DNA from 3 places in the Buttiauxella sp. S19-1 genome. Region 1 is predicted to be linked to each of the others. Evidence: riboswitches for the same ligand, from Rfam matches in the RefSeq annotation. Region 1 holds a riboswitch; each other region holds the start of a gene.

Evidence for each region. Region 1 has a riboswitch for cobalamin ahead of MES37_RS10970 (cobyrinate a,c-diamide synthase). Riboswitches for the same ligand answer to the same signal wherever they lie in the genome.
Region 2: linked by a shared signal. The riboswitch ahead of btuB (TonB-dependent vitamin B12 receptor BtuB) and the one ahead of MES37_RS10970 (cobyrinate a,c-diamide synthase) in region 1 are both predicted to bind cobalamin.
Region 3: linked by a shared signal. The riboswitch ahead of MES37_RS16205 (cobyrinate a,c-diamide synthase) and the one ahead of MES37_RS10970 (cobyrinate a,c-diamide synthase) in region 1 are both predicted to bind cobalamin.

Annotation. Positions count from the first base shown of each region.
Region 1 is NZ_JAHWLU010000039.1:10,923-21,138, reverse strand. Features, by position in the region: gene cbiB (adenosylcobinamide-phosphate synthase CbiB) at 1-823, opposite strand, end outside; gene MES37_RS10970 (cobyrinate a,c-diamide synthase) at 820-2,202, opposite strand; cobalamin riboswitch at 2,312-2,491, opposite strand; gene MES37_RS10965 (DUF496 family protein) at 2,786-3,106, opposite strand; gene MES37_RS10960 (FUSC family protein) at 3,262-4,320, opposite strand; gene sbmC (DNA gyrase inhibitor SbmC) at 4,411-4,881, opposite strand; gene dacD (serine-type D-Ala-D-Ala carboxypeptidase DacD) at 5,101-6,267, opposite strand; gene sbcB (exodeoxyribonuclease I) at 6,544-7,971, shown strand; gene MES37_RS10940 (APC family permease) at 8,085-9,449, opposite strand; gene yoeI (membrane protein YoeI) at 9,439-9,501, opposite strand; gene gabT (4-aminobutyrate--2-oxoglutarate transaminase) at 9,656-10,216, opposite strand, start outside.
Region 2 is NZ_JAHWLU010000038.1:1,067-11,282, reverse strand. Features, by position in the region: gene argB (acetylglutamate kinase) at 1-368, shown strand, start outside; gene MES37_RS10755 (argininosuccinate synthase) at 387-1,604, shown strand; gene argH (argininosuccinate lyase) at 1,762-3,135, shown strand; gene oxyR (DNA-binding transcriptional regulator OxyR) at 3,403-4,329, shown strand; gene sthA (Si-specific NAD(P)(+) transhydrogenase) at 4,303-5,703, opposite strand; gene fabR (HTH-type transcriptional repressor FabR) at 5,897-6,541, shown strand; gene MES37_RS10730 (YijD family membrane protein) at 6,556-6,912, shown strand; gene trmA (tRNA (uridine(54)-C5)-methyltransferase TrmA) at 6,957-8,057, opposite strand; cobalamin riboswitch at 8,167-8,357, shown strand; gene btuB (TonB-dependent vitamin B12 receptor BtuB) at 8,427-10,216, shown strand, end outside.
Region 3 is NZ_JAHWLU010000077.1:1,269-11,484, reverse strand. Features, by position in the region: gene cbiM (cobalt ECF transporter S component CbiM) at 1-228, opposite strand, end outside; gene MES37_RS16250 (cobalt-factor II C(20)-methyltransferase) at 342-1,049, opposite strand; gene cbiK (sirohydrochlorin cobaltochelatase) at 1,046-1,840, opposite strand; gene MES37_RS16240 (precorrin-3B C(17)-methyltransferase) at 1,869-2,594, opposite strand; gene MES37_RS16235 (cobalt-precorrin-4 methyltransferase) at 2,622-3,395, opposite strand; gene MES37_RS16230 (decarboxylating cobalt-precorrin-6B (C(15))-methyltransferase) at 3,388-3,957, opposite strand; gene cbiE (precorrin-6y C5,15-methyltransferase (decarboxylating) subunit CbiE) at 3,947-4,552, opposite strand; gene cbiD (cobalt-precorrin-5B (C(1))-methyltransferase CbiD) at 4,546-5,682, opposite strand; gene MES37_RS16215 (cobalt-precorrin-8 methylmutase) at 5,682-6,311, opposite strand; gene cbiB (adenosylcobinamide-phosphate synthase CbiB) at 6,322-7,281, opposite strand; gene MES37_RS16205 (cobyrinate a,c-diamide synthase) at 7,278-8,657, opposite strand; cobalamin riboswitch at 8,754-8,928, opposite strand; gene MES37_RS16200 (GHMP family kinase ATP-binding protein) at 9,363-10,216, shown strand, end outside.

The DNA.
Region 1 (10,216 bases):
TTTCTACCCGCTCGCCAAAATAGGTGTTCGGCCCGCCGAGCCTGATCCCTAGTGCGCCTGCAACCGTGGCTTCAGACCAGGCACAGTTTGGGCTGCTGTGTTGATAGCGATCGCGCCAGCCAATGCGCAGAGCCTGACGGGGATTAGCCCGTAAGCAAAAAGCGGCGATGGTCAGTAGCAGCCAGCTCAGGCGAGCAGGAAAATAATTGGCAAGGTCATCGAGCCGGGCGCTGACATAACCAATGGCACGGTATTTTTCAGTTTTGTACCCCACCATCGAGTCCAGCGTGTTGACTGCTTTGTAGGCCATCGCCAGCGGTGCGCCGCCTAACAACAGGAAAAACAGCGGAGCAATCACGCCATCGACACTGTTTTCAGCCACGGTTTCTACCACCGCGCGAGTGATTTGCGGGCGCTCAAGTTGCGAGGTGTCGCGCCCAACAATCCACGACAATTTTTCGCGGCTTTCGGCAAGGGTTCCATGTTTGAGGGCGCGGTAAACGTCGAGTGCGGCATCGCTCAGGCAACGTGCGGCAAGTACGGTGTAAATCATCCACACTTCGACTAACCACCCGAGCCACGGATGCAGCAGATTGGCGAGATACAACACGCCCCAGCTCACGCCCCATGTGGCGCCGACTACCACCAGCCACAGCACGCCACCACCGATTTTCAGCGCGCGGTCACTTTTGCAGAATTGGCGAATAATGCGTTGGGTTACGGTGATTAGATTGCCTATCCAGCGCACCGGATGAGGCCAGTGCGGCGGGTCGCCAAACCAGTAATCCAGCAGCCAGGCCACAGCCCAGGCAAGCAATGTCATAGGTGATTCCTCGCAAGCGTTAGCCAGGGGGTGAGCAAATTCGCGCGTTGAGCGAAATGGACATGCAGGTAGCTGGCAAAAGTCGCCTGCTGCTGAACGCCTCCCTGCCAGCGGGAAACGGCGACACCATCACGCCATTTGCAGCAATCCAACGCTGCGGGCAACGGGCCGTTGAAATCGGAGTAATGAAATTCGTGGCCACGCAAGGTTTCGCCTTTTTTCGCCAGCAAGGTGTTTTGCACAGCGGTGGCCTCGCAATAGCCAAAACGTGTCAGGCGTTGGCCCATCTGGCTATGGCCTGGCAACACGCCGCACATCGCGTGGGTTTCGCCTTCGCTGTCAGTCAGCGTTTCGCCCAAATACATTAAGCCGCCACATTCGGCATACAGCGGAATGTGCTGTTGATGGGCAGCTTGCAGGGATTCGCGCATGCGACTGTTCGCGGCGAGTTTTGCCACATGGACTTCGGGGTAACCACCGCCAAGCCAAATCATCTGGCAGTCAGGGATTTTTGCGTCATGCAGCGGGCTGAAGCGCTGGATTTTCACCCCGGCGTGCTCGAGCATTTCGAGGTTATCGGGATAGTAGAAGTTGAAAGCTTCGTCTTCAGCAAGGGCGAGTGTTAGCCCGTCGGCCAGTGCGGCATCGGCAATGGCGGGCGCAACACCCTGAGGCAGGGTATTAAGGCGAGATAACGCCAGAAGATGGTCGAGGTTAACGGTTTCTTCAATTTGCTGCGCCAGGCGCTGCCAGCGTTCATCTTGCGGGGAGTGTTCTTGTGCCGGAACCAGGCCGAGGTGGCGCGACGGTAACTCGACATCGGCCATCACCGGCAAGCGCCCTAAGACGGGCAAGCCGCAGTAACGGGTGATGGCATCAGCAAGTAACTGGTAGTGGCTGTCGCTGTTGACGCGATTGAGGATAACGCCTGCGATGTTTAGCGTTGGGTCAAAGCGCTGGAAGCCCATGACAGTGGCGGCAATGGAGGTAGACACCGCTTTGCCGTCGACCAGCAATATCACCGGGCAACCGAGCTGTTTTGCCATCGCGGCGCTGCTGCAATAGTTGGGGTCGGTGCCGTAGCCGTCGTACAACCCCATCACCCCTTCGATGACGGCGACATCTGCGTGCTGCATTTGTTTAGCGAACAAACCATTTAGCGTGGAAGTGGGCAACATGAAAGCATCGAGATTGCGCGAGGCAATGCCGCTTACTGCACTGTGCCAACCGCTGTCGAGGTAGTCGGGGCCAATTTTGAAGGGTTGAACGCGAAGGTTGCGTTGCATGAAGGCGCGGAGCAGCCCGAGCGTGACGGTGGTTTTACCACAGCCGCTGCTGGTGCCTGCAATGACGAATGCGTGTTTTGCTGCCGCTGCCATGGTTGCCTTATCACTGTTTCGGCAAAGCACGGATGTCAGCACGTACGCGCACCCTGAGGCTGCACGCATCTGATGACAACTGACTTCCCACCGAAGGAGTTGTTGAGAATAAGGATGACAAGTCGGTCTTCTGGCTTAGCGTCTCTCTCGCCCGCCCTTCCCAATCATTAGATCAGTGGTTTTGCGGGTTCGTCGGCATCACAGCAGCGGGGGCTGCGGGGGATTGTCACCCCCTTCCCAGCCACGGACTATTTTGGTTAATCGCGTGGCATAAACGAGTCAGTTATTGCGAGCGTGACCTTCAAAGCATCACACTCTTAAATATTTAAAAGCAGACACAGTGTAAAAGCTAATAGATTTCGAGAGTTGCGCTATGACAATTTTTACTGATTTTTTAATCTTTACGGTAAATGTCGCTGACGCGTATCTGCCCCCCAGAAACTGGGGATAAAAAAAACCGCCTGGCGGCGGTTGGTAAAACTGTTGGAAAAACTCTGCGTAGGTCAGCTAAGCGAAGCGCCATCCGACAACACTGGCGCAAACGGTGGATGACGCTTTCGCTTATCCACCCTACGACAGCTAATTAATCGGCCTTGATTTCGCCCATTACTTTCAGTTTTTTGGAAATTTCACGACGCTCTTTAGACAGTTCAGCGTTTTTGATGATGTAGTCATCAACACGGTCTTCATAGTCGGTTTTCATGCTGGCGATGATGCCTTGAATAGCTTCAATGCTCATACCCGGTTTGATGTAGTCGCTCAGGTTATCAAGCAGCAGAACACGTTTTGAGTTATCGCGGATCTTTTTCTGTACGTCCTGGATTTCACGCTGCAGTTTGTTTTTGCGACGGAACAGACGCACGAACTCAAGCACGTCCTGGAAAGATGGTTTGATTGGTTCCATTTTTATACCCCTGCTAATTTCATACTCGGATTCGTTAAGACAGCCGCCATAAGATAACCTTAATGGTAGCGGCAGCCGCTGATAATTCATTGTTTCGCTATCTTAACCTCAATTGCTGCTGAATCGAAACCAGCAATTCACACCAGGCTGAGCAATTATTTGCGTAACGCGCGACAGATCAACTGCGACAGCAATTCTAGTTGACGAGCAAGTTCCAGACTCAGCCAGACGTAACCATGAATAGGCGTTTCCTGAAGTTTCCCATTTTGGCCATTTTGTATGAGCTCGCGCAACTCGCTGACGATTTCAGTCAGCTTTTCATTGTTCGCTGAAATCGTCGACGGGTTGCCATCGTGCAAGGCCAGTGCGATGGCGGCAAGCGTGCCCTGGGTCATTTGTTGCGTTTCGCGCAGCGTGTGTGCGTTGATCATCAGGAAGTGGCTTTCCCTTGATGCCCAGTAAGCGTTGACCTGCAACTCAAGAGTGCACACCAGATTGCGGCTGACGGTTTGTATTGCCTCGAAGATAGACTTTTGAATATGCGTTTCTTTGCTGCTTGGCCCGATGAGTGCACGCATTCTTACGACATCACTCAACACTTTGTGTAAGTGTTTTTCAAGCCTTGGGCGCTCTAATAAATTAGGTGAGAAGCCCGCGTTGTAAACCCGACCAAAGGCGGTGACGAAGTTCGCCATTTGTATGCGCCAGTGGATAAAGGCGCGCTGTGGATAAATGCTGGTAAATAACATCGCCAGCAACGAGCCGAAGATAACATCGCCGCTGCGCCAAAGGGCAATTTCCATGTCTCCTGCCGGTGCGCCAACCACCACCGCAAGGGTGATGCCAATCAGCAGAGCTTGATACGGGCGTTTCCCCAGCGCCAGATAGCCGCAGATGAACATGGCAATGGCACACCACACCAACATCAGCGGTAGCGAGAACAGCTCAAGTTTTAGCGCCACAAGTCCCATGACTGCACCGCATATCGTCCCACCAATGCGCTCAAAGGCGCGTGGCACGACGTTGCCCCAAAAAGAGATCGGCCCCATGACCACCACAAGCGTGATCAACGGCCATGTCCCTTCGGGCACTTTCAGAAGATGAACAATAAGAAAGGTGAGAATAAAAGCCAGTGCGATGCGGATCCCATGCACGATACGGTAATTGCGGTATATGCGGATCTCAAATGGGCTTAGTGATTTGTCAGGACGCACACTCAGTTCCCCAGAAAATAAAAAACGGGATTGTACCTGTTTTTATGGAATGAACATCACAAAGTTAGGGGGCATAAGCCCCCTTTAGCATCAGACTTGATCTGCCACCGGAATATACATGTCTATTTCCCAGACTCCACTTTCTGAACCATCGTTAAGATAGTGTTCGAAGCAGGGTTTTCCGGTTATCTGGTAGCTATTATTAGCAAGGACGCTGTCAAAAAACAGATTCCACGGCTTGGCAAAGTCGTTGTCATCCACGCGGGCGCGTGCCACCGCATACTGGCCGCCCTGGATGCTCGTCACAATCACGCCTTCACTGTTATCCGGCACGGTAAAGTTTTCAGCCACCGAGACCACGGTGTCGCAGCGCAGTTTTTCTGCGGGTACGACGTCGGGGTTGTCGTAATAAACCGCCAGCCATTCTTCCCCGGCTATCTGGTGGGTTTTGACCCACAGGGCAAGTTGCTCAAAGCCCTGATGGACCGTTTGTTCCCACGGCCCAACCATATGAAAACCAGCGACTTTACGTTCATTCACTTGTTGTACGTTAAATTCCATATGACCTCCTGACAGATTTAAAAAATACTGTATGTTTATACACCACTCTTGTGCAGGGAAACAATCCATTGTCAGGGTGATGTGGTTGCTTTGCGAGCAGGATCGCTTTTTGAAAAACTTTCGCCTGTAGATCCGCCTGTAGATCGTAGTACAGACCAGCCGTTCAGATGAAAAAAAGGGCCGACATGACTGTCGACCCATTTAACACTGATTAAGGAATTACAATTTGTGGCTCAGATAGTCGCTAAACCGCGACCATGTGCTGCCCTTTTTGACGCCCGTTAGCGTCACCAACGGCCAGTGGGCAATCAGCTTGTCGCGATCAAAAAGCTCGATTTCACCCACATGTTGGTTGGCAGCAATCGGCGCTTCGATCTCTTGCTTGTCGAGGACATATTTGGCTTTAATGTTAGGGACTTCAGATTTTGGCAGCGCCAAAAAAACATCCTGATTTGTACCGACTTCGATCTGTTTTTTATCACCGTACCAGATAGCCTCAGTACCAATTTTTTTGCCTTTATGCAGAACCTGTACGGTATCGAAATTATCCTGGCCCCAGTGCAGTAATTTACGCGCCTGATCTTCGCGCCCTTTCGGGCTTTCAGCGCCCATGACCACCGCAATTAAACGGCGCTCACCGACCACGCTTGACGCAATAAGATTAAAGCCAGCGCTCGCAGTATGGCCGGTCTTCAGGCCGTCCACATTCAGCCCTTTGTCCCACAACAAACCATTACGGTTCTGTTGCGTGATGCCATTCCAGGTGAGGCTGCGCTCGCTATACATGTGATAAAACTCGGGTTCACCGTGGATTATTGCACGCGAAAGTACCGCAAGATCATAGGCTGTGCTGTGCTGGCCAGGTGCATCCAGACCATGAACCGTTTCGAAGTGGGTATCGCGCAGGCGGAGCTGCTGCACGTATTTGTTCATCATCGCTACAAATTGTGGCTGCCCACCGGCGACGTAATCTGCCAGAGCAACACAAGCATCATTCCCTGAATCAATAATTAACCCGCGGCTGAGGTCATGGACTGTCAGTCGGTCACCCGCTTTCAGGAACATTAGCGACGAGCCATCAAATACCGGATTACCTTTTGCCCAGGCATCTTTGCCGACAGTGACCATGTCGTTTGCCGTGATGCGGCCACTGTCGATGGCACGATCGACCACGTATCCGGTCATCAGCTTGGTCAGACTCGCCGGGTTGCGTCGCACATGCTCATTTTCCGCTGCCAGAATTTGCCCGGTGGTGTAATCCATCAATACCCAAGAGCCCGCCTGAATTTGTGGAGGGGGTGGCGCATTAACAAAGGTATCGTCGGCAAAAGCGGAGTGAGCAGAAAGTGACAGCAAGGAACAGACAACAAACAGACGGATCTTCAACGATATACCCTCAGTAACAAAAAATTCAGCCGCCACTTTTACTGCAGTTTGCGACTTTTTTCGCAATTAAATTGCAAAAAGATATGAATGAGAGCGCTCGCATACAGTTGAGGAATATACTATTCCGTCATCGCGAAGACTTCTTGCAGGGCGGTTAATGGTTTACCATTGGCGGTTGCAGTACCTGATAACAATGATTGGCACATGGAGAGGGTTTTAGTGGGATTTCAGTTTAATAACAGTACGTTAAACAACACTCAAGGGCGGGAGTAAACCGTGGATAAGACAACGCAACAACCGACCTTCCTTTTTCATGATTATGAAACCTTCGGTAAAAGTCCATCGCTCGACCGCCCGGCGCAATTCGCGGCTATTCGTACCGATGCTGAATTTAACGTGATTGGCGAACCGGAAGTTTTTTACTGCAAACCGGCGGATGACTATCTGCCACAGCCAGAAGCCGTGATGATTACCGGCATTACTCCGCAACAAGCGCTGGCGCGTGGCGTCAACGAAGCGGATTTTGCAAAACGCATCCACACCATTTTTACCCATCCAAAAACCTGCGTCGTGGGTTACAACAATGTGCGCTTTGATGATGAAGTGACGCGCAATATCTTTTACCGTAACTTTTATGATCCGTATGGCTGGAGCTGGCAAAACGATAATTCGCGCTGGGATTTGCTCGATGTGATGCGCGCCTGTTACGCATTGCGCCCGGAAGGAATTGTCTGGCCGGAAAACGAAGACGGTTTGCCGAGCTTCCGCCTTGAACATTTGACCAAAGCCAACGGCATTGAGCATGCGAATGCACACGATGCGATGTCTGATGTGTACGCCACTATCGCGATGGCACAACTAGTGAAAACCCGCCAGCCACGCCTGTTTGAGTATCTCTACAGCCACCGTTCCAAACACAAACTCACCACGCTGATTGATGTTCCGCAGATGAAACCGCTGGTACATGTCTCGGGAATGTTTGGCGCGTGGCGCGGTAACACCAGTTGGATTGCCCCACTCGCCTGGCACCCGGATAACAAAAACGCGGTGATTATGGTCGATTTGGCGGGTGATATTTCTCCACTTCTGGAGCTGGATGCGGATGCGTTGCGCGAGCGGTTGTATACGCCGAAAGCCGCACTTGGTGATACTGCGGCCGTGCCAATCAAGCTGGTTCATTTGAATAAATGCCCGGTCTTAGCGGTGGCGAATACGTTGCGCCCGGAAGATGCAGAACGTTTAGGAATCGATCGTCAACGTTGCCTGGATAACCTGAAGCTATTGCGCGAGCACCCTTCCGTACGCGAGAAAGCGGTGGCGATTTTTGCTGAAGCTGAGCCTTTTGTGCCTTCAGATAATGTTGATGCGCAGCTGTATAACGGCTTTTTCAGCGATGCCGACCGCGCAGCCATGCGTATTGTGCTGCAAACCGATCCGCAGAATTTACCCGCGCTGGACATTACCTTCGCCGATAAGCGGATTGAGAAGCTATTGTTTAATTATCGGGCGCGTAACTTCCCCGGCACCCTGGATGAAGCCGAGCAGCAGCGCTGGTTGCAGCATCGCCGTGAAGTGTTGTCTCAGGAAGCGTTGCAAGCCTACGCGCAAGAACTGGAAGCGCTGTATAACCTGCATGAAAGTGATAAAGAGAAGACGGCGTTGTTGAAGGAGTTGTTCGAGTATGCGCAGTTTTTAGTGGGGTGATAGCAAGATGTCGGATGGCGCAAGCTTATCCGACCTACAAAGGACAAGACCCGTTCAGGACGAAGCATCCATAACAAAAAGGCCGCTTGCGCGGCCTTTTTGGTGTTTAGCGATTACGCTAAATCTTCGTTGAACTGTGGAACCGGGTTACGGAAGCGACGAGTCACAAAGGCCAGATAGGTCAGGCCGATAGCCGCCCAAATCAGACCCAGAATCATCGAGCTTTCTTCCAAGTTAATCCACAATGCACCCACTGTCAGTGCGCCGCAAGTTGGCAGCACCAGATAGTTGAAGTGATCTTTGATGGTCTTGTTACGGCCTTCGCGGATCCAGAACTGGGAAATCACTGACAGGTTAACGAAGGTGAACGCCACCAGCGCACCGAAGTTAATCAGCGCAGTCGCAGTAACCAGGTCAAATTTAACCGAGAACAATGCAATGATACCCACCAGAACCACGTTCAGCGCAGGGGTACGCCATTTCGGATGAATGTAGCCGAAGAAACGCTCCGGGAACACGCCATCACGGCCCATCACATACATCAGGCGTGAAACACCCGCATGTGCCGCCATACCAGAAGCCAGAACGGTCACGCAGGAGAAAATCAGGATACCGAACTGGAAGGCTTTGCCTGCCACGAACAGCATGATTTCCGGCTGCGACGCGTCCGGATCATGGAAGCGAGAGATGTCCGGGAAGTACAGTTGCAGGAAGTAAGACACCACAACGAAGATCACGCCGCCAATCAGGGCGGTCAGGAAAATCGCTTTCGGGATGACACGGCCTGCATCTTTGGTTTCTTCAGACAGCGAGCTGATGCCGTCAAAACCAAGGAACGAGAAACATAATATGGTCGCACCGGTTATCATCGGCACCACGTTGGCGTGCTCAGACCAGAATGGACGTGTGCTGGCAAGCGTACCGGCACCTTCGCCGTTTGCCACACCGTAAATAACCAGACCGGTGATAACCACCATAACAATCATCTGCAGCACAACAATCAGGCTGTTGAAGTTTGCCACGGTTTTAATGCCGCGCAGGTTGGAGATAGTCATAAAGCCAACCAGCAGCACCACGAAAATCCACGATGGGATAGACGGCACCAGGGCTTCAAAATAGATTTTAGCCAGCAAAATGTTGATCATCGGCATGAACAGATAATCAAGCAATGCCGACCAGCCCACCATAAAGCCAACCACTGGGTGGATTGCTTTTTGAGCGTAGGTATAAGCGGAACCCGCAGACGGGAAGCGGCGTACTAGCTTTCCATAACTTAACGCGGTGAACAAAATTGCCACAAGGGCAAACGCGTAAGCCGTCGCGACATGTCCGTCGGTAAGGCCAGATACAATCCCAAATGTATCGAACAAGGTCATAGGCTGCATATAAGCGAGGCCCATCATAACTACCGGAATAAGCGTAAGGCTCTTACGGAGTTCAACACGAGATTTTGCACCTGCGGTGACGTTAAGCGACATGGTCATTCCCCCAAACGGCGAATACCTGCGCAAAAGCAAAAAGCTGCCCCATCTAAATTTCCTCGGCGACACGACTGTCGTTTTTTAAAAGCTAGTATCTATCCGGTACGAAGCCCGGCCTCTTGGTTTTTTTGGCGGATGCCTGTTTGACTGCTTGAACTTAATGCAAAAAAATAACCGACGCGTTTAACGTCGGTTTTTTGTTCTCATTTAGTGAGGCGCGTATTTTGCACTAATTCGAGGCAAGAAGACAAGATATTGAGGCCCTCATTAACAATTTCTTTTTCGGCTGTTAAAGGGACAAGAAAACGAATCACATTCGCACGCACACCGCAGGACAATAAAACCAGTCCCTGCTTGCCTGCTTCTTTGACAAGTGCCTGAGTTAATTCTTTATTCGGACGATGGCTGTCACGCTCTTCGACCAGTTCCATCGCAATCATTGCCCCGTATCCACGCACATCACCGATGCAGTCAAATTGCTCTGCCATTTGCTGTAAACGCAGGGTGATTTGCTCGCCAATAATCTGGGCGCGCTGATTGAGATTTTCCTGCTCAATAATGTCTGTAACGGCCAGCGCTGCTGCAATTGCCACCGGCGACCCGGCATAAGTACCGCCGAGCCCACCCGGCATCGCTTTTTCAAACAGCGATTTCTTACCGACTAGCGCGGATAACGGGAAGCCACCCGCCAGGCTTTTGGCCATGGTGACGAGATCCGGCTCCACACCGCTGTGTTCAATAGCAAAGGTTTTACCGGTACGGCA
Region 2 (10,216 bases), on a different contig from region 1:
TGGATTCCGGTTTCCTGCCGATTGTTAGCTCTATTGGCGTTACCGCTGAAGGCGAGCTGATGAACGTCAATGCCGATCAGGCCGCTACGGCACTGGCTGCCACGCTCGGCGCGGATCTCATTCTGCTGTCAGACGTCAGCGGTATTCTGGATGGCAAAGGTCAACGTATTGCGGAAATGACGGCGGCAAAAGCCGAGCAGTTGATCGCTCAAGGCATTATTACCGACGGCATGATTGTTAAGGTTAACGCGGCGCTGGATGCAGCACGTACGCTGGGTCGCCCGGTGGATATTGCGTCATGGCGTCACGCGGAGCAGTTACCTTCTTTATTTAACGGCGTGGCCATTGGCACCCGTATTCTGGCTTAGTTTTGAAAGGATAAGACAATGCAAAATCACGGCATCAAAAAAATCGTTCTCGCTTATTCTGGCGGCCTTGATACTTCAGCCATCATTCCATGGCTGAAAGAAAACTACGGCGGCTGTGAAGTGGTCGCTTGTGTGGTGGATATCGGCCAGGATCGTGAAGACCTGAAAGGTGTTGAGCAAAAAGCACTGCGCTCTGGCGCAACTGAGTGTTATGTCGTTGATGCGCGTGAAGAATTCATCAGCGATTACGTCTATCCAGTATTGCAGACTGGCGCACTGTACGAAGGCAGCTACCTGCTGGGTACGTCTATGGCGCGTCCGCTGATTGCGAAAGCACTGGTTGATGTCGCCACTAAAGTGGGCGCCGATGCGCTGTGCCACGGTGCGACCGGCAAAGGTAACGACCAGGTCCGTTTCGAATCCACCTGGGCTGCACTGGCTCCACATCTGAAAGTGGTTGCACCATGGCGTGAGTGGGATTTGCGTTCCCGTGAAGCGTTGCTGGATTACCTGAAAGAGCGTGATATTCCGACCACCGCGTCACTTGAGAAAATCTACAGCCGTGATGAAAACGCATGGCACATCTCCACTGAAGGCGGCGTGCTGGAAAGCCCATGGAATGCACCAAACAAAGATTGCTGGGTGTGGACTGTTGACCCTAAAGAAGCGCCAGACCAGGCAGAGCAAGTGACGGTTACTGTTAAGCAAGGCAAAGTGGTTGCGGTTAACGGCGAAACCATGACGCCTTATCAGTGCCTGGAAACGCTGAATAAGATTGGCTCTAAACACGGCATTGGCCGTATCGATATCGTAGAAAACCGTCTGGTGGGGATTAAATCCCGTGGCTGCTACGAAACCCCAGGAGGCACCATTATGATGGCGGCACTGCGTGGTGTTGAGCAGTTGGTTCTGGATCGCGATAGCTTCAAATGGCGTGAGCAACTGGGCTTGGAAATGTCTTACGTGGTTTACGATGGCCGTTGGTTCGCGCCGTTGCGTAAATCTTTGCAGGCATCTGCTGAATCGCTGGCAGCAGAAGTGAACGGCGAAGTGGTGCTGGAGCTGTATAAAGGCCAGGTTACCGCGACGCAGAAAAAATCTCCTGACAGCCTGTACAGCGAAGAGTTCGCGACCTTTGGTGAAGACGAAGTGTATGACCATAGCCATGCGGGCGGCTTTATCCGTCTGTTCTCGTTGTCGTCACGTATTCGTGCACTGAACGAACTGAAGAAGTAATCAATAGCCTCCCTCTCCTGGGGGAGAGGGCCGGGGTGAGGGCGTCTGTAGTCAAAATTTCCCCTCACCCTAACCCTCTCCCTTAGGAGAGGGGATCAGAATGGTTTAACTCTTCTCATTCAGAGAAGGGAACAAAAGAATTTAATGGAGCATCAATATGGCACTTTGGGGTGGACGTTTTACTCAGGCAGCAGATCAGCGGTTCAAATCGTTCAATGACTCATTACGTTTTGACTACCGACTGGCTGAGCAAGACATTGTCGGTTCTGTCGCCTGGTCCAAAGCGCTGGTTACCGTTGGTGTTCTGACCGTTGCTGAACAACAGGAGCTTGAGCAAGCGCTTAATTTCCTGCTTGAAGAAGTTCAGGCGAATCCGCAAGCCATTCTTGAGAGCGATGCGGAAGATATTCATAGCTGGGTGGAAGGGAAGCTCATCGATAAAGTTGGTGCGTTGGGCAAGAAACTCCACACGGGCCGTAGCCGTAATGACCAGGTCGCCACCGACCTTAAACTGTGGTGCAAAATGCAAATCAGCGAATTGCTGGGGGCGACTCGCCAATTGCAACAGGCGCTGATTCAAACCGCTGAAAACAATCAAGATGCCGTGATGCCGGGTTACACGCACTTGCAACGTGCGCAACCAGTGACGTTTGCGCACTGGTGTCTGGCTTATGTTGAAATGCTGGCGCGTGACGAAAGCCGTTTACAGAGCACGCTCGAACGCCTGGACGTTAGCCCTTTGGGTAGCGGCGCACTGGCAGGCACGGCTTATGAAATCGACCGTGATCAACTGGCGGGCTGGTTAGGTTTTGCCTCGGCCACCCGTAACAGCCTCGATAGCGTGTCCGATCGTGACCACGTCCTGGAACTGCTTTCTGACGCGTCTATCGGCATGGTTCACTTATCGCGTTTTGCTGAAGACCTGATTTTCTTCAACACGGGTGAAGCGGGCTTTGTTGAGTTATCTGACCGCGTGACATCAGGTTCTTCCCTGATGCCGCAGAAGAAAAACCCAGATGCGCTGGAGCTTATTCGTGGCAAATGTGGCCGTGTGCAGGGCGCGCTGACTGGCATGATGATGACCCTGAAAGGTCTGCCGCTGGCGTACAACAAAGACATGCAGGAAGACAAAGAGGGCTTGTTCGACGCGCTTGATACCTGGCTCGATTGCCTGCATATGTCCGTGTTGGTTCTGGATGGCATTCAGGTGAAGCGCCCGCGTTGTAAAGAAGCTGCCGAGCAGGGTTATGCCAACGCAACTGAACTGGCTGATTACCTGGTCGCGAAAGGGGTTCCTTTCCGTGAAGCGCACCACATTGTGGGTGAGGCCGTAGTGGAAGCGATTCGTCAGGGCAAGGCGCTGGAAGCTTTGTCGCTCGCCGATTTGCAAAAATTCAGTGCGACGATTGGTGACGATGTTTACCCGATTCTGTCTTTGCAATCTTGCCTGGATAAACGTTCAGCCAAAGGCGGCGTGTCTCCGAAACAGGTAGCACAGGCGATTGTCGACGCGAAACAGCGTCTGGTTTAACGTTATCTGCAAGATAAGAAGAGCCTGGCCTTGTGCCGGGCTTGTTTGTTTATAAGGGATAAAAAAAGAGCGGACATAATGTCCGCTAAATGATTCACGTTGGCTTCAGTAGGTCATTCGGAGAACTGAGTTCTCACAACACATTCCAGAGTCGTAGATGGTTTGTGCTGTTGATGGCTATTATTGAACATCAATGGTTGATAGGGATAATCGTTCGTTGCTATGATTTCTATCGCCATGGTCTATCATGGCGCCGGAGGATAGAGAATGAATATTCGTGATCTTGAATACCTGGTGGCGTTATCTGAACATCGTCACTTTCGCCGGGCAGCGGATGCCTGCCACGTCAGTCAGCCAACGCTGAGCGGCCAGATTCGTAAACTTGAAGATGAGCTCGGCGTAATGTTGCTTGAGCGCACTAGCCGAAAAGTATTGTTCACTCAGGCAGGTTTACTGCTGGTGGATCAGGCGCGTACTGTGCTGCGCGAAGTTAAAGTCCTGAAAGAGATGGCGAGCCAACAAGGCGAAGCGATGTCCGGGCCGCTACACATTGGTTTGATCCCAACCGTTGGGCCTTATCTGCTGCCGCAGATTATCCCGATGCTGCATAAAACTTTCCCCAAACTAGAAATGTATCTTCACGAAGCGCAAACCCATCAACTGCTTGCGCAGCTTGATAGCGGCAAGCTTGATTGTGCGATTCTGGCTTTGGTGAAAGAGAGCGAAGCGTTTATTGAAGTACCGTTATTCGACGAGCCGATGATGCTGGCGATTTATCAGGATCACCCATGGGCCGAGCGCGATCGCGTCCCGTTGTCTGATTTAGCGGGTGAAAAGCTGCTGATGCTGGAAGACGGGCATTGCCTGCGCGATCAGGCGCTGGGTTTCTGTTTTGAAGCGGGTGCAGACGAAGATACGCATTTCCGTGCAACTAGCCTTGAAACGCTGCGTAACATGGTTGCGGCAGGCAGTGGAATTACATTATTACCTGCGCTGGCCGTGCCGAATGAGCGTTGCCGTGATGGTGTCGTCTATCTGCCATGTTATAAACCAGAACCGCGCCGGACTATCGGCCTGGTTTATCGTCCGGGTTCTCCGCTGCGTGGTCGCTATGAGCAACTCGCAGAGGCCATCCGTACACACATGGATGGCCATTTTGAGCCAGCGTTAAAACAAGCGGTTCAAGCCGTTTAGTGCCGCAACCCGATAGGCTTCCGCCATAGTCGGGTAGTTGAAGGTGGTGTTAACAAAGTACTCAATCGTGTTGCCGCCACCTTTCTGCTCCATAATCGCCTGGCCGATGTGAATAATTTCAGCCGCGCGCTCACCGAAGCAGTGAATACCTAAAATCTCTTTTGTCTCGCGATGGAAGAGAATTTTTAGCGTACCCACGTTCATGCCAACAATTTGTGCACGAGCCAGGTGCTTGAACTGAGCCCGTCCTACTTCGTACGGCACTTTCATCGAGGTCAATTGCTGTTCGGTTTTGCCGACGGAGCTGATTTCCGGAATGGTATAAATACCGGTCGGAATATCTTCAATCAGATGAGCAGTCGCTTCGCCTTTGACCATCGCTTGCGCGGCAATTCGCCCCTGATCGTAGGCCGCAGATGCCAGGCTTGGATAACCAATCACATCGCCAACGGCATAAATATGCGGCTGTGCAGTCTGGTACATGCTGTTGACCTTCAACAGACCACGGCCATCCGCTTCCAGCCCGACATTTTCCAGTGACAATGAATCGGTATTACCGGTGCGTCCGTTGGCATAAAGCAGGCAGTCAGCTTTCACTTTTTTGCCTGATTTCAACGAGACAATCACACCATCTTCCACACCTTCGATTTTCTCGAACTCTTCGTTGTGGCGAATAACGACACCGCTATTCCAGAAGTGATAAGAGAGCGAATCGGACATCTCTTGATCGAGAAACGCCAGCAGGCGATCGCGGGTGTTAATCAAATCAACCTTAACGTTCATGCCACGGAAAATCGACGCATACTCGCAACCAATTACCCCAGCACCATAAATAATGACGTGGCGTGGTTCGTGGTGCAGGTTAAGAATGGAATCGCTGTCGTACACGCGTGGGTGGCTGAAATCGACTTCTGGTGGACGATAAGGGCGTGAACCACAGGCGATAATAAATTTATCGGCGGTGATCATTTCTACCGAGCCATCGTGGCATTCCAGCGAGATGGTGTGTTCATCTACAAAACGTGCATCGCCCTGCAGCATCTCGCAACGGTTGCGTTCATAGAAGCTTTGGCGCATGCGAGTTTGTTGGTTAATAACGCTGTCAGCGTGATTAAGAATGTCGGCGAAGGAAGAACGGAGAAGATGGGTGTGGTCGCTGTATAAAGGGTTTTGATTAAATTCGATAATGCGGCTGACGGCGTGGCGGAGGGCTTTCGAGGGGATGGTTCCCCAGTGGGTACAACCGCCACCCACATTATGGTAGCGCTCGACGACAGCTACCCTTGCTCCAAGTTTCACCAGCCCCATTGCAGCGCCTTCGCCGCCAGGACCGGAACCAATTACTATTGCGTCATAATCGTAGGTGTGTGACATGGTAAGGCTTACCTGTTCTTATACATAAAAGCAACACGATGGTAACATCAACGCCGGGATAACCCAATTGTCGTTGTGCTTTTTACTGCGTAACGCGAGGATGGTCGCGTAAACAATCATTCACAATCCTGTATAAAAGCAGTTAAGTTATTCTCTGGTATAGTGCGGGCTCGATTTAAGGGATTCAGGCAACATGATGGGTGTAAGAGCGCAACAAAAAGAAAAAACCAGGCGTTCTCTGGTAGAAGCCGCGTTTAGCCAGTTAAGTGCTGAACGAAGTTTTGCCAGCCTGAGTTTGCGCGAGGTCGCCCGTGAGGCTGGTATTGCGCCAACATCGTTTTATCGCCATTTCCGTGACGTTGATGAGCTTGGGCTGACAATGGTCGACGAGAGTGGACTGATGCTGCGCCAGTTAATGCGCCAGGCCCGCCAAAGAATTGCCAAAGGAGGAAGCGTAATTCGTACCTCCGTCTCAACATTTATGGAATTTATCGGTAATAATCCCAACGCGTTCCGTTTGCTTTTACGTGAGCGTTCTGGAACGTCAGCCGCATTTCGTGCCGCCGTCGCGCGTGAAATTCAGCACTTTATTGCGGAACTTGCTGATTATCTGGAACTCGAAAATCGTATGTCGCGCAGCTTTACTGAAGCGCAGGCAGAAGCGATGGTGACGATTGTTTTTAGTGCTGGTGCCGAAGCGTTAGACGTCGATGCCGATCAGCGTCGTCAGCTTGAAGAGCGTCTGGTACTTCAGTTGCGCATGATTTCCAAAGGTGCGTATTACTGGTATCGCCGGGAGCAAGAAAAAATGGCATTGGCTCAAATATCTGAAGAGTGAATGAAGGAAGGGCAATGAAACAGTTACAAGATAGAGGTACGCTCGGGTTAGCGTTTATTGCAGGCCTTGCGATCAACGGAACGTTTGCCGCAGTGTTCAGCTCGGTTGTGCCGTTTTCCATTTTTCCAATTATCGCGCTGGTGCTGACGGTGTACTGTTTGCATCAACGCTACCAAAACCGCACGATGCCGGTGGGTTTGCCAAGTATCGCAGCGGCTTGTTTCGTGTTGGGCGTGTTGCTGTATAGCGCAGTTGTACGCGCTGAATATCCAGCTATTGGTTCCAACTTCTTGCCAGCGGTACTTTCGGTCGCATTGTTGTTCTGGATTGGTATTAAAATCCGCGCTCGTAAATCCCAGGTGACGGAATAGCAGCCTGCTCTAAAACAAAAACGGACGCCGAGGCGTCCGTTTTGCTATTTGCGTGTTAGCCACACACCGCATTCCATATGGTGCGTGTACGGGAATTGGTCAAATAGCGCCAGCCGTGACACGTTATGGGTTTCGCTTAATGTTTCCAGGTTCTCGCAAAGGGTTTGCGGGTTGCAGGAGATATAAAGGATGCGCGGATACGCCTGCACCATTTTCACGGTGTCAGCATCCAGACCACTGCGTGGTGGATCGACGAAAATGGTTTCGCACTGGTAGCTTTTCAGGTCGATACCTTTCAGGCGGTTAAACTCGCGCACGCCATTCATCGCCTGGGTAAAATCTTCCGCGGCCATACGAATGATTTGCACGTTTTCAATTTCATTCGCTTCAATATTGTATTGCGCGGCAGCAACAGACGGCTTGGCGATTTCAGTTGCCAGCACGCGATTAAAGTTGCGAGCCAGTGCCAGCGAGAAGTTACCGTTACCGCAATACAGTTCCAGCAGGTCGCCTTTTGAACCGTGCGTGGCATCCAGCGCCCATTCCAGCATATGAACATTCATCGCCGCGTTGGGTTGCGTGAAACTGTTTTCCACCTGGCGATAAATCATCTCTTTACCGGCAACAGTCAAACGCTCATCGATGAAATCCTGATCCAGCTCGATTTTGGTTTTGGTCGCACGGCCAATTAAATGAACATTGAAACCCTGAGCCCGCAGATTGTCGCGCAGTGCTTCAGCGTGTTGCTGCCACTCTTCACCCAATTTCCGGTGGTAAAGCATCGAGACAACCGCCTGGTTGCTCATCGTCGTCAGATAATCAATCTGGAAGAGTTTGTGGCGCAGGGCGGGAATATCACGCACGCCGTCGAGCATCGCAGGCATCAATGCATTGATCAGCGAACTAGCTGCCGGGAAGCTGTTGACCCGAATACGTTGTTTGGTCTGGCTTTCAAACATGATGTGGTACAGGTCGTCTTCATCATGCCAGATACGAAATTCAGCACGCATCCGATAGTGGCTGGTTGGCGAACGGAACACCTCCGGCGCTGGTGCTGCAAAAGGGGCCATCATGCTTTGCAAGCGGGCGACTTTTTCGGCCAGTTGCGCGTCGTACTGTTCAATTGGGAGATGTTCGGGAGTCATGAGCTGCTACCTGTTAATAAAGTCAAACTACGCGGCGATTGTAGGGAATAGGTTGATGATGTCCAGTGCTGTTGCATTTTGATGTGTCTGGACAATCTTATTAACAAAATCGTAGCATAGCGCTTCCGGCCTTTTTACATGAGTTAAAAGGGAACCCAGTGCAACTCTGGGGCTGACGCGCAGCGGTAAGGAACGGTGGGATGAGCGCCAAGTGCAGACACTGCTAAACAAAGCGGGAAGTCATCATCCAGTAGTCACACACCTCCAAGCCCGAAGACCTGCCGGTATACGTCGCAATCTGCATAACTATCGCGTGCTATCGGTTATGTCTGCGGCATCCTTATTGGAAAGCGGATGCTTATTAAAATGATGGTAAAAAAACTTTCGCTGCTTACGGCTCTGTCCGTAACGGCTTTTTCAGGCTGGGCGCAAGACAGCAATTCTGACGATACTCTGGTGGTAACGGCCAACCGTTTTCAGCAACCCGTCAATACCGTTCTGGCGCCAACTGATATTGTGACCCGGGAAGAGATCGACCAATGGCAGGCAAAATCGATGAACGATGTCATGCGTCGTTTACCTGGCGTCGATATTGCTCAGTATGGTGGTCTTGGGCAGAGTTCTTCAATGTCTGTCCGTGGCACCAGCGCCAGCCATGTATTGGTGCTGGTGGATGGTATTCCGCTTGCCCGCCCTGGCATTTCCAATTCCTCTGATGTCAGCCAAATCCCGATTTCTTTAGTGCAGCGCGTGGAATACATTCGTGGCCCACGTTCCGCGGTTTACGGTTCTGGCGCGATTGGCGGCGTGGTTAACATCATCACGCAGAGCGATGAAGAAAAGTCGCAAATCAATGCGGGTGTGGGTTCGGATAGCTATCAGCAATATGACGGTACCTGGCGCCAGCGTTTTGGCGATACGGTAGCGACAGTGTCTGGCTCATACGAAACCACTAAGGGTTTTAACGTTCAGCCGCATTCTACTTATAGCGGTGATAACGATAGAGATGGTTACCGTAGCAAAAGCTATTGGGCTGGCCTGGAGCATAAGTTTAGCGAGGAGTTTGACGGCTTCTTCCGTACTTATGGCTATTCCAACAACAGCGATTACGATTTAGGTGCGCCTCCTTATACTCCGGCGTATAGCGCAGACGAGCATCAACTCTATAACCAGAACTACGATGCGGGCCTGCGTTTCCATTCTGGGATCTACTCTTCGCAGCTGTTAGCGAGCTATCAAAAAGTGAAGGACTATAACTATAGCAGCGTGTATGGCCGCTATAACGACGGTACGACGCTCGACTATATGACCCAACGCAACGTCCAGTGGGGTAACAACTTTGTTGTCGGGAATGGCTCGATCAGCGCAGGTATTGATTGGCAGCAACAGCGTCTGACTTCTTCTGACACAGTCATGTCTGACAGTTATAACCGTGATAACACGGGCGTCTACTTGAGTGGTCAGCAGCAGTTTGGCGATGTGACCCTGGAAGCTTCAGGTCGTGAAGACCACGACGAGCAATTCGGTTGGCACGGTACATGGCAAACCGCGGCTGGATGGGAATTCGTTGAAGGGTATCGTGCGACAGTTTCTTATGGCACGGGCTTCCTTGCACCTTCCCTCGGGCAACAATATGGCTCCACGCGCTTTGGTATCGACTCCAATCCAAATCTGAAACCAGAAGAATCCAAACAATGGGAAGCTGGGCTTGAAGGATTAACCGGTCCTGTGGACTGGCGTTTGTCTGCTTATCACTACACGATTGAAAATCTGATTACCTACTACTCCGACCCGGTCACTTATGACGGGTCTTATGACAACATCAAATCTGCGACTATCAAAGGACTGGAATGGGTCGGTAGCGTGGATACTGGCATCTTTACTCATAAGCTAACGTTGCAGTATATGGATCCGCGTGATGACCAGAGTGATGAAGTGCTGGCTCGCCGCGCTAAGCGCCAGGCTAAGTACCAGCTCGACTGGGTGATGTTTAACGTGAATATGGATGTAGCGTGGCAGTATTACGGCAAACGCTACGACAACAACACCTCTGCTTATAACCCGACTCAGCAAATTTTGCCGAGTTATAGCACAGTTGATGTAGCGGCTTCATATCCGGTCACCTCACATCTCACTGTTCGTGGTAGAATCGCCAACCT
Region 3 (10,216 bases), on a different contig from region 1:
GCACAGCGCCAACAACACTTTCTGGTTGCTGTCTTCCGCAACAATCTGGCGCAGACGCACCAGGCCATACCACAGGCACGGTAGAAACAGCAGCCACCAGGCCAGCGCCCACATCGGTGGTAAAAAACCTTCCATAATGTGCATGGCAAACGCATCTTGCGGCACGATGAGCAACAGCATTCCCATGCCGAAGCCGCTTAGTGAGAGTTTTTTCAGTAACGATTCCATGATTTCCCCTTCAGCATTGTTGTCGGATGACGCAGCGCTTATCCGACCTACGTCTACGTCATTGGTTTGATTTTGTCGGGGGGATAAGCCGCAGGCGTCATCCACCGATTCAGCTAATTACGCCACTGCTTGTTCACCAAAATGGTCGAAAAATACGGCAACTCCTGGTCATCCGGCACCTCTCGCAGGTTTCGCCAGCATTGCTCGTTCGGCAGTGTCGCTTCGGCCATCATCAACGCGTTATCCAGCAAATTCGCTTCCTGCAACAGGCACTTAATTCGCGCAAAACGGCCATACACCTTCATTAAGACCAGGCTGTCATGCCGCTCCAGCGCCTGGCGAATCTCGTCCTCCGGCGAGGTACAAGAAATCACCGCCAGTGATTGCGACTCCATCGCCAGCGGCGTTCCAGAGCGTGAAGCAATCGCCGCAAAAGAGGTCACGCCTGGGATAATTTCCAGCCAGTCAGGATGCGGCAACCGCTTGAGTAAAAAGACCCAGGTGCTGAACAACATGGCATCGCCGAGGGTAATAAAGCCGACGCGTTTTCCCGCCTCAACTTCGCGGTACAGTTCGGCGGCAACCGCATCCCATACCGCTTCTTTTTCGGCACTGTCCGCGCTCATCGGGAAATGGCGGCAACAGACTTGCGTATGCTCACCGAGATATTCGCGCACGATAGAAAGCGCCAGGCTATCGCCACCTTTACGTCCGGCGGGGGTGTACAGCACGTCCAGCGTGGCAAGTACCCGCGATGCGCGCACCGTAATTAAGTCGCTCGCCCCAGGGCCGGTGCTAATTGCGTAGAGTTTTCCGCTCATGCTGCCTCCTCCATTGAACCTTTAATCGCCTGCTGTAAATGTGCGACGAACATCGCGCGCACCGCCGGGTTTTCACCCAGCCCCTGCAACCACGGTGTCGCGGGAATCCCCGCAGCGCAGAACTGTGATTTCCACGAATCGTCTTCATCAGACGCCATATCGTTGATGGCGTGGTCACCTGCCACCAGCATGAGCGGCATCAGATGAACGGCGCGCACGCCTTCGGCCAGCATGTTGTCAATCAGTTGCCCGACTTCCGGATAACTTTCCACCGCGCCAACCCGTGCGAGCATCTGCTGTGCCTTCATCATGTGATCGAGACATGCGTAAGCGGCGAAAGCGTGATGGCTGGCACCGTGGCCCATAAACACCACTTCTTCCCGTTCGCCCAGCGCAGGCATTTGCAGGCGTAAAGCCGCCATCAGTTGCGAATAATCAGCGAAGCTATTGAGTAACGGTGCGCCAATCACCAGGCGCGCAAACAATGGCCGCATCACCTGCACTTCATGGACGATCTTTTCGTACTCATCGCCGTTGATAATGTGCAATGACTGAATAGCCACATCCTGATAACCCAGCTCTGCCAGCTTGCGCAGCGCCTGCAACGGCGTATCGATATGAATGCCATCACGCTGTTTTAACTTGCGGATGATCATCCCTGAGGTGTAGGCACGGAACAGGCAGCGATCAGGGCAACTGGCAGCCAGGTCGCGTTCACACGCCACAATATTTTTCTCACCGGTGTCGTGATGGCTGGTGCCAAAACTCACCACCAGAAGCGCTTTTTTCATGGTTTAATCCTTTTGTTTCAGCCAGGCGTCACAACGTGTAACCACGCGGGGTGATCATCAGCCCTTGCTCGATATAGGTTGCGTGGTTGCCGACAATCACCAGACTGGTCATGTCCACTGGTTCAAAATCCATCTCGCCGAGTGTGGTGAGCCATTTCTGTTGTTTTTTGCGCCCGGCTGACTTCACCACGCCTACTGGCGTCTGGGCGCTTTTGCTACCGGAAAGCAGTTCAAAAGCCCGAGCCAGATGCCCTTCGCGGCCACGGCTGCGCGGGTTATAGAAGCAGATGACAAAATCGGCTTCGCCCGCGGCGATGATGCGTTTTTCAATCACCGCCCACGGTGTCAGCAGATCACTGAGGCTGATGTGGCAAAAATCGTGCATCAACGGCGCGCCAAGCAAAGATGCGGCGGCGATGCTCGCTGTCATGCCGGGAATCAACCGCACTTCCACATCCAGTTTCTGTTTGCTGACCAGCTCAAGCACCAGCCCAGCCATGCCGTAAATACCGGCATCGCCGCTGCTAATCAGCGCCACGTTGCGCCCGCTTTGCGCCAGCTCAATCGCCGCCTGACAGCGTTCAATTTCCTTGCACATCCCTGTTTTGATCACTTGCTTGTCGCCGGTGAACGCCTTCACCAGATGAGTGTAAGTTTTATAACCCACCACGATTTCAGCAGCCTGCAACGCCTCTACGGCTTCGAGGGTCATCATGGCCTGCGAGCCAGGGCCAATCCCAATTACGGTTAACATCAGTGTGAAACTCCCAGTGTGATTAACTCAGGCTTTGCGGTATTCATGGCTGAAATCCGCGGCATACAGGCGTGAATAGTGAAACTCTTCGCCGAGGAATGCGCCGACCAGAATCAGCGCGGTTTTGCGGATCCCCGCGTCACGGACTTTGTCGCCAATATCCGCGAGGGTGCCGCGTACGGTCATGCTTTCCGGCCAGGTCGCTTTATAGATAACCGCCACTGGCGTCGAAGCCGGATAGCCGCCTTCAATCAGCCGTTCGGCGACGCGGTGGATGCGTTGCACGGAGAGGTAAATCGCCATTGATGTCTGGTGGCTGGCGAACAGTTCAATCTGCTCGAGCGGCGGCACAGGCGTGCGCCCTTCCAGGCGCGTGATAATCAGGCTTTGCGAAACCTCAGGCACCGTGTATTCAACACCCAGCTCCGCCGCAGCCCCCAGGAAAGCACTGACACCCGGCACCACTTGCCACGGGATACCGCGACGGGCGAGGACTTCGCCTTGTTCGCGCACTGAGCCATAGAGCGACACATCGCCGGTTTGCAGGCGCACCACCGTTTTACCGGCCTTAATCCCTTCTTCCATCAGGTCGATAATTTGCGTCAGATGCAGTTGCGCACTGTCGTGGCACTGCGCCTCTTTCGGGCAATAGTCCAGCAGCTCAGTGTTGATAAGCGAACCGGCGTAAATCACCACCTGCGCCTCTTGCAGCAAGCGGTAGCCTTTGAGCGTAATCAGTTCGCGGTCACCTGGCCCGGCACCCACAAACCAAACGCTGCGGGGATCAAAAGTCTTAGCCATGATTCTTTTCCTTCTGGCAGGAAATCATAAAAGTGGGGTTATTGGGTTTGAAGTAATGCCCGCATCCCAGTGCGGTTAACTCGGAAATCTGTAGTTGCAGGCAATCAAAATCGTGCATGCCGCGGGAGGAAAGATGATCCAGTGCGGTGGTGAGGTTCTCCTGAAGGATAAACGTCAGCACCAGCCGCCCTTGCGGGTTGAGCTGCTCCAGCGCCCAGTCAATTAACTCCGTCAAGTTGCCGCCACTGCCGCCGATGAAAATCGCCTCGGCTTTTTCCCCCAGCATCACCGGAGCTTCACCGGCGATAATCTCGATATTGCAGCAATCAAAATGGCGACGGTTTTCCGCCAGCAGCGTCAGTGCATCGGGGTTTCGTTCAATGGCCGTCACCCGCAGTTCAGGGTGGCTGAGCGCTGCTTCAATCGAGACACTGCCCGTGCCTGCACCAACATCAATAAAATGGCGGGCCTGATGCAACGCAAGCCTGGCGAGCGCCACGGTGCGCACCACTTCCTTGGTCATCGGGACTTTTGCCCCGCGTAAAAACAGTTCATCTTTCATTGAGGATCACCAGGACATTCATGTCGTACTGTGCAGTGACATCACAGGCGCGTAGCCAGTGGATGCGTTCGTTTTCCATTGCCAGGTTTTCACCGATAACCAGCCTGCGTTGCCCGGCGCCTCTGGCGACCAGCTCAGCGGCGATTTCTCGCGGGCCACACAATTTATCGGTCACCATCGCCACTTTGGGCTGGCGGACCAGGACTTCGAAATCGACCGTTCTGCCGTGGCTGCTGGTTAACCAGATGTCATTCATATCGATGCCGGTTTTCGCGCAAAGATATTGCGCCGCGCTGATCCCCGGGATCACCTTCAGGCGATCGACTCCAAAGTGCGCAACCATTCGCGTACCAATGCCATAAAACAGCGGATCGCCAGATGCCAGCACCACCACGCGGCGCGCGGTCTGGCATTCAATCCAGCTCAGTAAAGCGGCGATGTCGGCATCAAGTTGGCGCGTTTCACCGCAAAAATCGGGGAACTGCGCCAGATGGCGTTTCCCGCCAATCAGAATTTCAGCTTCGGCAACCGCCTGGCGGGCAGCGGGCGTCATCAGTTGCACGCCCGCAGGCCCCATTCCAACCACCGTCAGCATTGCAAATCCTCCGCTATCTCCTGCAACGGGCGGTTACTACCCAACAGTTGGTTATCAAAAGAAAACATCACGGCATCGCAAACGGGAGGCTGGCTGGTAAAACGCAGCGTCTGGGCAACCCGCAGACAAATACGTTCGGCAAGATGGTGATAGATGCGCTGGAAACCCCAGGCGTCAATGTGCTCTTGCGCCGCTTCGGTGGTGTCGCATTCGCTGACGGCAGCCAGCAATTCGTAAGGCGCGTGGAGCAATGCCAGATGGGCGACCAGTATTTCCATGCGCGCGTCGGCAATATGGCTGTGGGTATGGAATATTCCGGCGGCGACCTTAATCAGCTTCCCCGGATGCCCGACCAGCACGATCTGACGGAAGCCCAGGCGCACCGCTTCCGAAATCATGTAACCAACAAAGTTGCTCATGGTGACGATGGACTGGCTGTCCACGCCAAGCTGTTCGCGTACGAAACGTTCGCCATGATTGCCAGGCACCATCACGATGCGCTCCAGACCCGCTGCGCGTTTCAGCTCCAGTTCCAGCGCCAGAGAACGCTTCCAGCTCTCTTCCGACATCGGCGTCACAATGCCTGTGGTGCCAATAATCGAGATACCGCCGATGACGCCAAGGCGCGAGTTATAGGTTTTTTGCGCCCGTAGCTCCCCTTCAGGGGCGAAGATTTCCACCTGCGCACCACGCGACGGGCCAATCACTTCACGTACCGCAGATTCAATGGTCTGGCGTGGCGTGCGGTTGATCGCGGCACTGCCGACGGGCAAGCCAATGCCTTTGCGGGTGACTTTGCCTACCCCTTCGCCGCCATGAAGGGTTATCTCGCCGGAATCGTTCAGCGCGACTCTGGCAAAAATCAACATGCCGTGGGTGGCGTCAATATCATCACCGCCGTCTTTACGGATAGCGGCGATCGCTTGCTGCCCTTCGATTTGTGGCGATTCAACATTCAGGCACAGCGTCACGCCGGAAGGCGTGGTAATAGAAACCTGATGAATCAGGTGCTGGCGTAATACCATCAGCGCCGCGACTTTTGCCGCCGCCGTTGCGCAGGAGCCGGTGGTATAGCCTTTGCGTAACGCTTTTCCGTTATGCCACACCGGTGCCTCGAAGGATTCGCTCATCACGCCTCCCGCAGGTGATACAGCACGGCGTTGACGATGGCGGCGGCGACATTACTACCGCCCTTACGCCCGCGTGCAGCAATGGCCGGAAGGTCGCTGGCAATCAGCGCATCTTTCGACTCTTCGGCGCCGACGAACCCGACAGGAACGCCAACCACAGCACGCACCGGAGTCGCCTTTTCCAGCAAGCGGAACAGTGCGGTTGGCGCGTTACCAAAGACAAAGATCTTTTCGCCTTCTTCTTGCATCGCCAGATCAACCGCCGCCATAGAGCGCGTGATCGCCAGTTCTTTCGCCTGGTGGACAACGTGGGGATGGCTGATATAGCAACGGCACTCGCCACCGAAACTGGCTAACAGCGTTTTATTGATCCCGGAAAGCGCCATCGTGGTGTCAGTGTAAATCGTGCAGCCGCTGCGCAACGCGGCGCACAAGTTGTCCAGCGCATGTTCGGAAAACCATAAAATATCCAACCAGTCGAAATCGGCGGTGGTATGGATAACCCGTTTAATCACCGCCTCGTGCAGCTCGCTGGCAAAACGGTATTCTGGCCGGGTTTCCCGGACAATCTCGTCGATAATGACGAAGCTTTTGGCTTCAATCGCTTGTGGTTGTTGTATGTAATTCATCATATTGCCCTCAGACCGCTCCAGACCAGATAACCCGCGCCAGCGCAAACAACAGCAGCGCCAGCGTGGAAGCCACCCACATCAATTGAATCGTTGCTGAAATATCGCCAACGGCTATCTCGCGGGAAGCCTCTCCGAGCCAGGGTTTGTCCATCCGTTGCCCGAAGTATTCATTTGGCCCGCCGAGACGAATACCTAACGCCCCTGCCACCGTAGCCTCCGACCAACCGCAGTTGGGGCTGCTGTGGTTGTAGCGATCGCGCCAGCCAATACGCAGCGCGTCGATGGCATTGTTGCGGCACATCCACGCGGCAGCGCTCAGCAATAACCAACTGATACGCGCCGGAATGAAGTTGGCGAGGTCGTCCATTCGCGCACTAACCATGCCGATTGCACGGTATTTTGGGTGTTTGTAGCCGACCATCGAATCCAGCGTGTTGACGGCTTTGTAGGCCATCGCCAGTGGCGCGCCGCCGAGCAGTAAAAAGAACAGTGGTGCTATCACGCCGTCCACGGTGTTCTCCGCAACGGTTTCCACTACCGCGCGATTGATTTGCGGCATTTGCAATTGGGAAGTGTCGCGCCCGACAATCCAGGCGAGTTTTTTGCGGCTTTCCTCGAGATTGCCCTCACTTAACGGCAGCTCCACGTCACGCGCGGCGTCATCGAGGCTGCGGGCAGCAAGCACCGTGAAAATCATCCACACTTCGACAATCCAGCCCAACCAGGGGTGAATGGCATTGGCAAAATGCAGCAGCCCCCACGCTACGCCGAAGGTGGTGCCAACCACGCAGAGCCACATCAAACCACCGCCGATGGACAAGGCCGCTTCGCTACGGCAGTAACGCCGGACGATACGTTGTGCCAACGCGGTCAGTGCGCCAATCCAGCGCACCGGATGCGGCCAGTGGTGAGGGTCGCCCAGCAGACGATCCAGAATCCACGCCACCGCCCAGGCCAGGAGTGTCATTTCGCTCTCCTGGCTGCACTTATCCAGCGATTAAGCAGCGTGGGACGCTGGGCAAAATGAATATGCAGATAGCTGGCGAAGGTATTTCCCACCTGCCAGCCACCCGACCACGCCTGCAAAACTGCGCCGTCGCGGGTTTTGCTGCACGCCATCACCGCAGGGATTTGCGGCGTAAATTCAGAATAATGAAACTCGTGACCACGCAGCGTTTCGCCTGTGTCAGCCAGCAAGGTGGGCGCCAGCGCCCGGCTTTCGCAGTAGCCAAAGCGGGTTAATTTTTTGCCCATCACGCTATGGCCGGGAATAGCGCCGACCATCGGATAAGTCGCGCCGTGGCTGTCTTGTAGCGAACTGCCGAGGTACATCAAGCCGCCGCATTCGCCATAAATCGCCGCGCCTCGTTGGTGGGCTGCGAGGATTTGAGCGCGCATGGTGTGGTTCGCGGACAGCTTTTCGGCGTAGAGTTCCGGATAGCCACCGCCGAGCCAAATCATCTGGCATTCCGGTAACTGGCTGTCATGCAGCGGGCTGAAGCGCACGATGCGCACGCCAGCACGCTCAAGAAGAGAAATGTTATCGGGGTAATAGAAGTTGAACGCCTCGTCATCGGCCAGCGCCAGCGTTAACCCTGCTCCGCTGCCGGCGACTGGCAGTTCAGGCCACGCCCCTGAAGGGAGCGCATCACAGACGCTGAGTGCCAGCAACTGGTCGATATCCAGCGTTTTTTCAAGCTGGCTGGCGAAGTCTGCCCAGGGTTGTGAATTGACGACCGACTCGCGTGCGGTGACCAGCCCCAAATGCCTTTCCGGTAACGAAACCCCTTCAACACGGGGAACGTAGCCCAACACCGGCACGCCGCAGTAGCGTTCAATAGCGCTTTTCAACAACTGATAATGGCTTTCGCTATTCACGCGGTTGACGATCACGCCCGCCAGCTTTAATGCGGGGTCAAAATGTTGAAACCCCATGACCGTCGCGGCAATCGACGTCGAAACAGCTTTCCCATCGACCAGCAGAATCACCGGGCAGTTCAGTTGCTTCGCCATCCCTGCGGTGCTGCAATAATCAGGACTGATGCCGTAGCCATCAAACAGCCCCATCACGCCTTCAATCACCGCCACATCCGCATGCTGCATACGTTCGGCAAACAGCGCATTTAACGTGGCAACCGGCAGCATAAAACGGTCAAGGTTCAGGGAGGCAGTCCCGGTCACGGCGCTATGCCAGCCAGTATCAAGATAGTCAGGGCCAACTTTGCAGGGTTGTACGCGCAATCCGCGCTGTGTGAGGAGGCTAAGCAAACCCAGCGTAACCGTGGTTTTGCCACATCCGCTGGAAGTGCCTGCAACAATGAATGTCCTTTTCCTGGCTGCCATACCCCAATCCTGTTCTGGGCGGTACGGGTGCCAGGATGTGCGTTGACCCAGTCTTGCGACTCGACGCTTCTGAGCAACCCACTTCCCACCGAAGTTGTTGTTTTTAGCTAACAGACTGGTCTTCTGGCTTAGCGTCACTCTCACCCGTCCTTCCCAATCTTGCGATCAGTGGTATCACGGGTTCGTCAGCATCACAGCAGCGGGGGCTGCGGGGGATTTAAACCCCCTTCCCAACCACACAATGTGGTGTATCTATTAGCATTGCAGTTAACCGCGTATGCCGTAAATTCACTGTTGCGCATACGTGGAAACATAATTTAAGAATTCTGTTGAATATCGCCAAATAAAAACTCGACACAGGTTATAGCGCCTAAGCAATTAAATTATTGCGCTACGACAATTTATCAGACCAATTAAATTTGCTTACTTTGACACGCACCACAATTAATTACCTTTTCGTAAAGCAATAACAAAACCTCACTTTTAAATGAAATAACCCCTTACACCAAATAGACAAATAAGTTCATGAAAATAAATCATATTAATATGAAAATAAATCAAAGCCATATTATTAGCGCGCAGATATAACATCTTTATTCTTTTTACCGCCATGGCTGATTAAGCTATATTGTGGAAAATCAATAAATCCTATAAAGCGCCATGTCACTATCGCGCAGATATAATTGAGTGAAAAAGGTGGTCAATGTGGCAGTAGCTCAGTGTCCTGCATCCTGTGGCGAGCTTATCCAGGGGTGGATTGTTGGCGGCGAAAAGCTGGTGTCGTGTCCGGTGGACTGGTACAGCACCGTTGAAGTCACCACTGGCGCTCCGCTAGCAAGCGAACTTCCTCTGTCGCGCGCAATGGTGAAACAGCTGCTGGCGCACTGGCAATATCCCGCAGAGTTGAGCCGTGAAATACGCATTGAGCGCCACTCGACGATTCCGCTCGCCAAGGGAATGGCCAGTAGCACCGCAGATATCGCCGCCACGGCGCTCGCTACCGCGAGTTATTTAGGCCGTGAACTCAGTGAACAGACACTAGCGGCGCAGTGTGTTGCACTCGAACCCACCGACAGCACTATTTTTCGCAGCCTGACGTTGTTTGACCATAACAAAGGTGCGACGCGCATCGCCTGTGACTCGCAACCGGCGCTGGATCTGCTGGTGCTTGAAAGCCCACTGACTTTGCGGACCGCAGATTATCACCGCATGGAAAGAAACACGTTGCTGCAACGGCATGCCCCTGAACTGGAAACAGCCTGGGGGAAAATTCAGCAAGCGTGCGCGCAGAACAACCCACGTTTGATGGGTGAAGCCGCCACGCTTAGCGCCGTGGCGAGCCAGAATATTTTGCCTAAACCGGAATTTAACGCCTTGTTATCACTGGTTGAAGAGTGCGATCTCTACGGTATTAATGTCGCGCACAGCGGCAGCGTGGTGGGGTTGTTGTTAGACCGCAACAAGCATGATGTAGAGCGGGTGATGGGGCTATTGACGGAAAAACGCTTAACTCCACACTGGCCGGTGCATCACTTGTTGAAGATGGTCGAAGGCGGCGC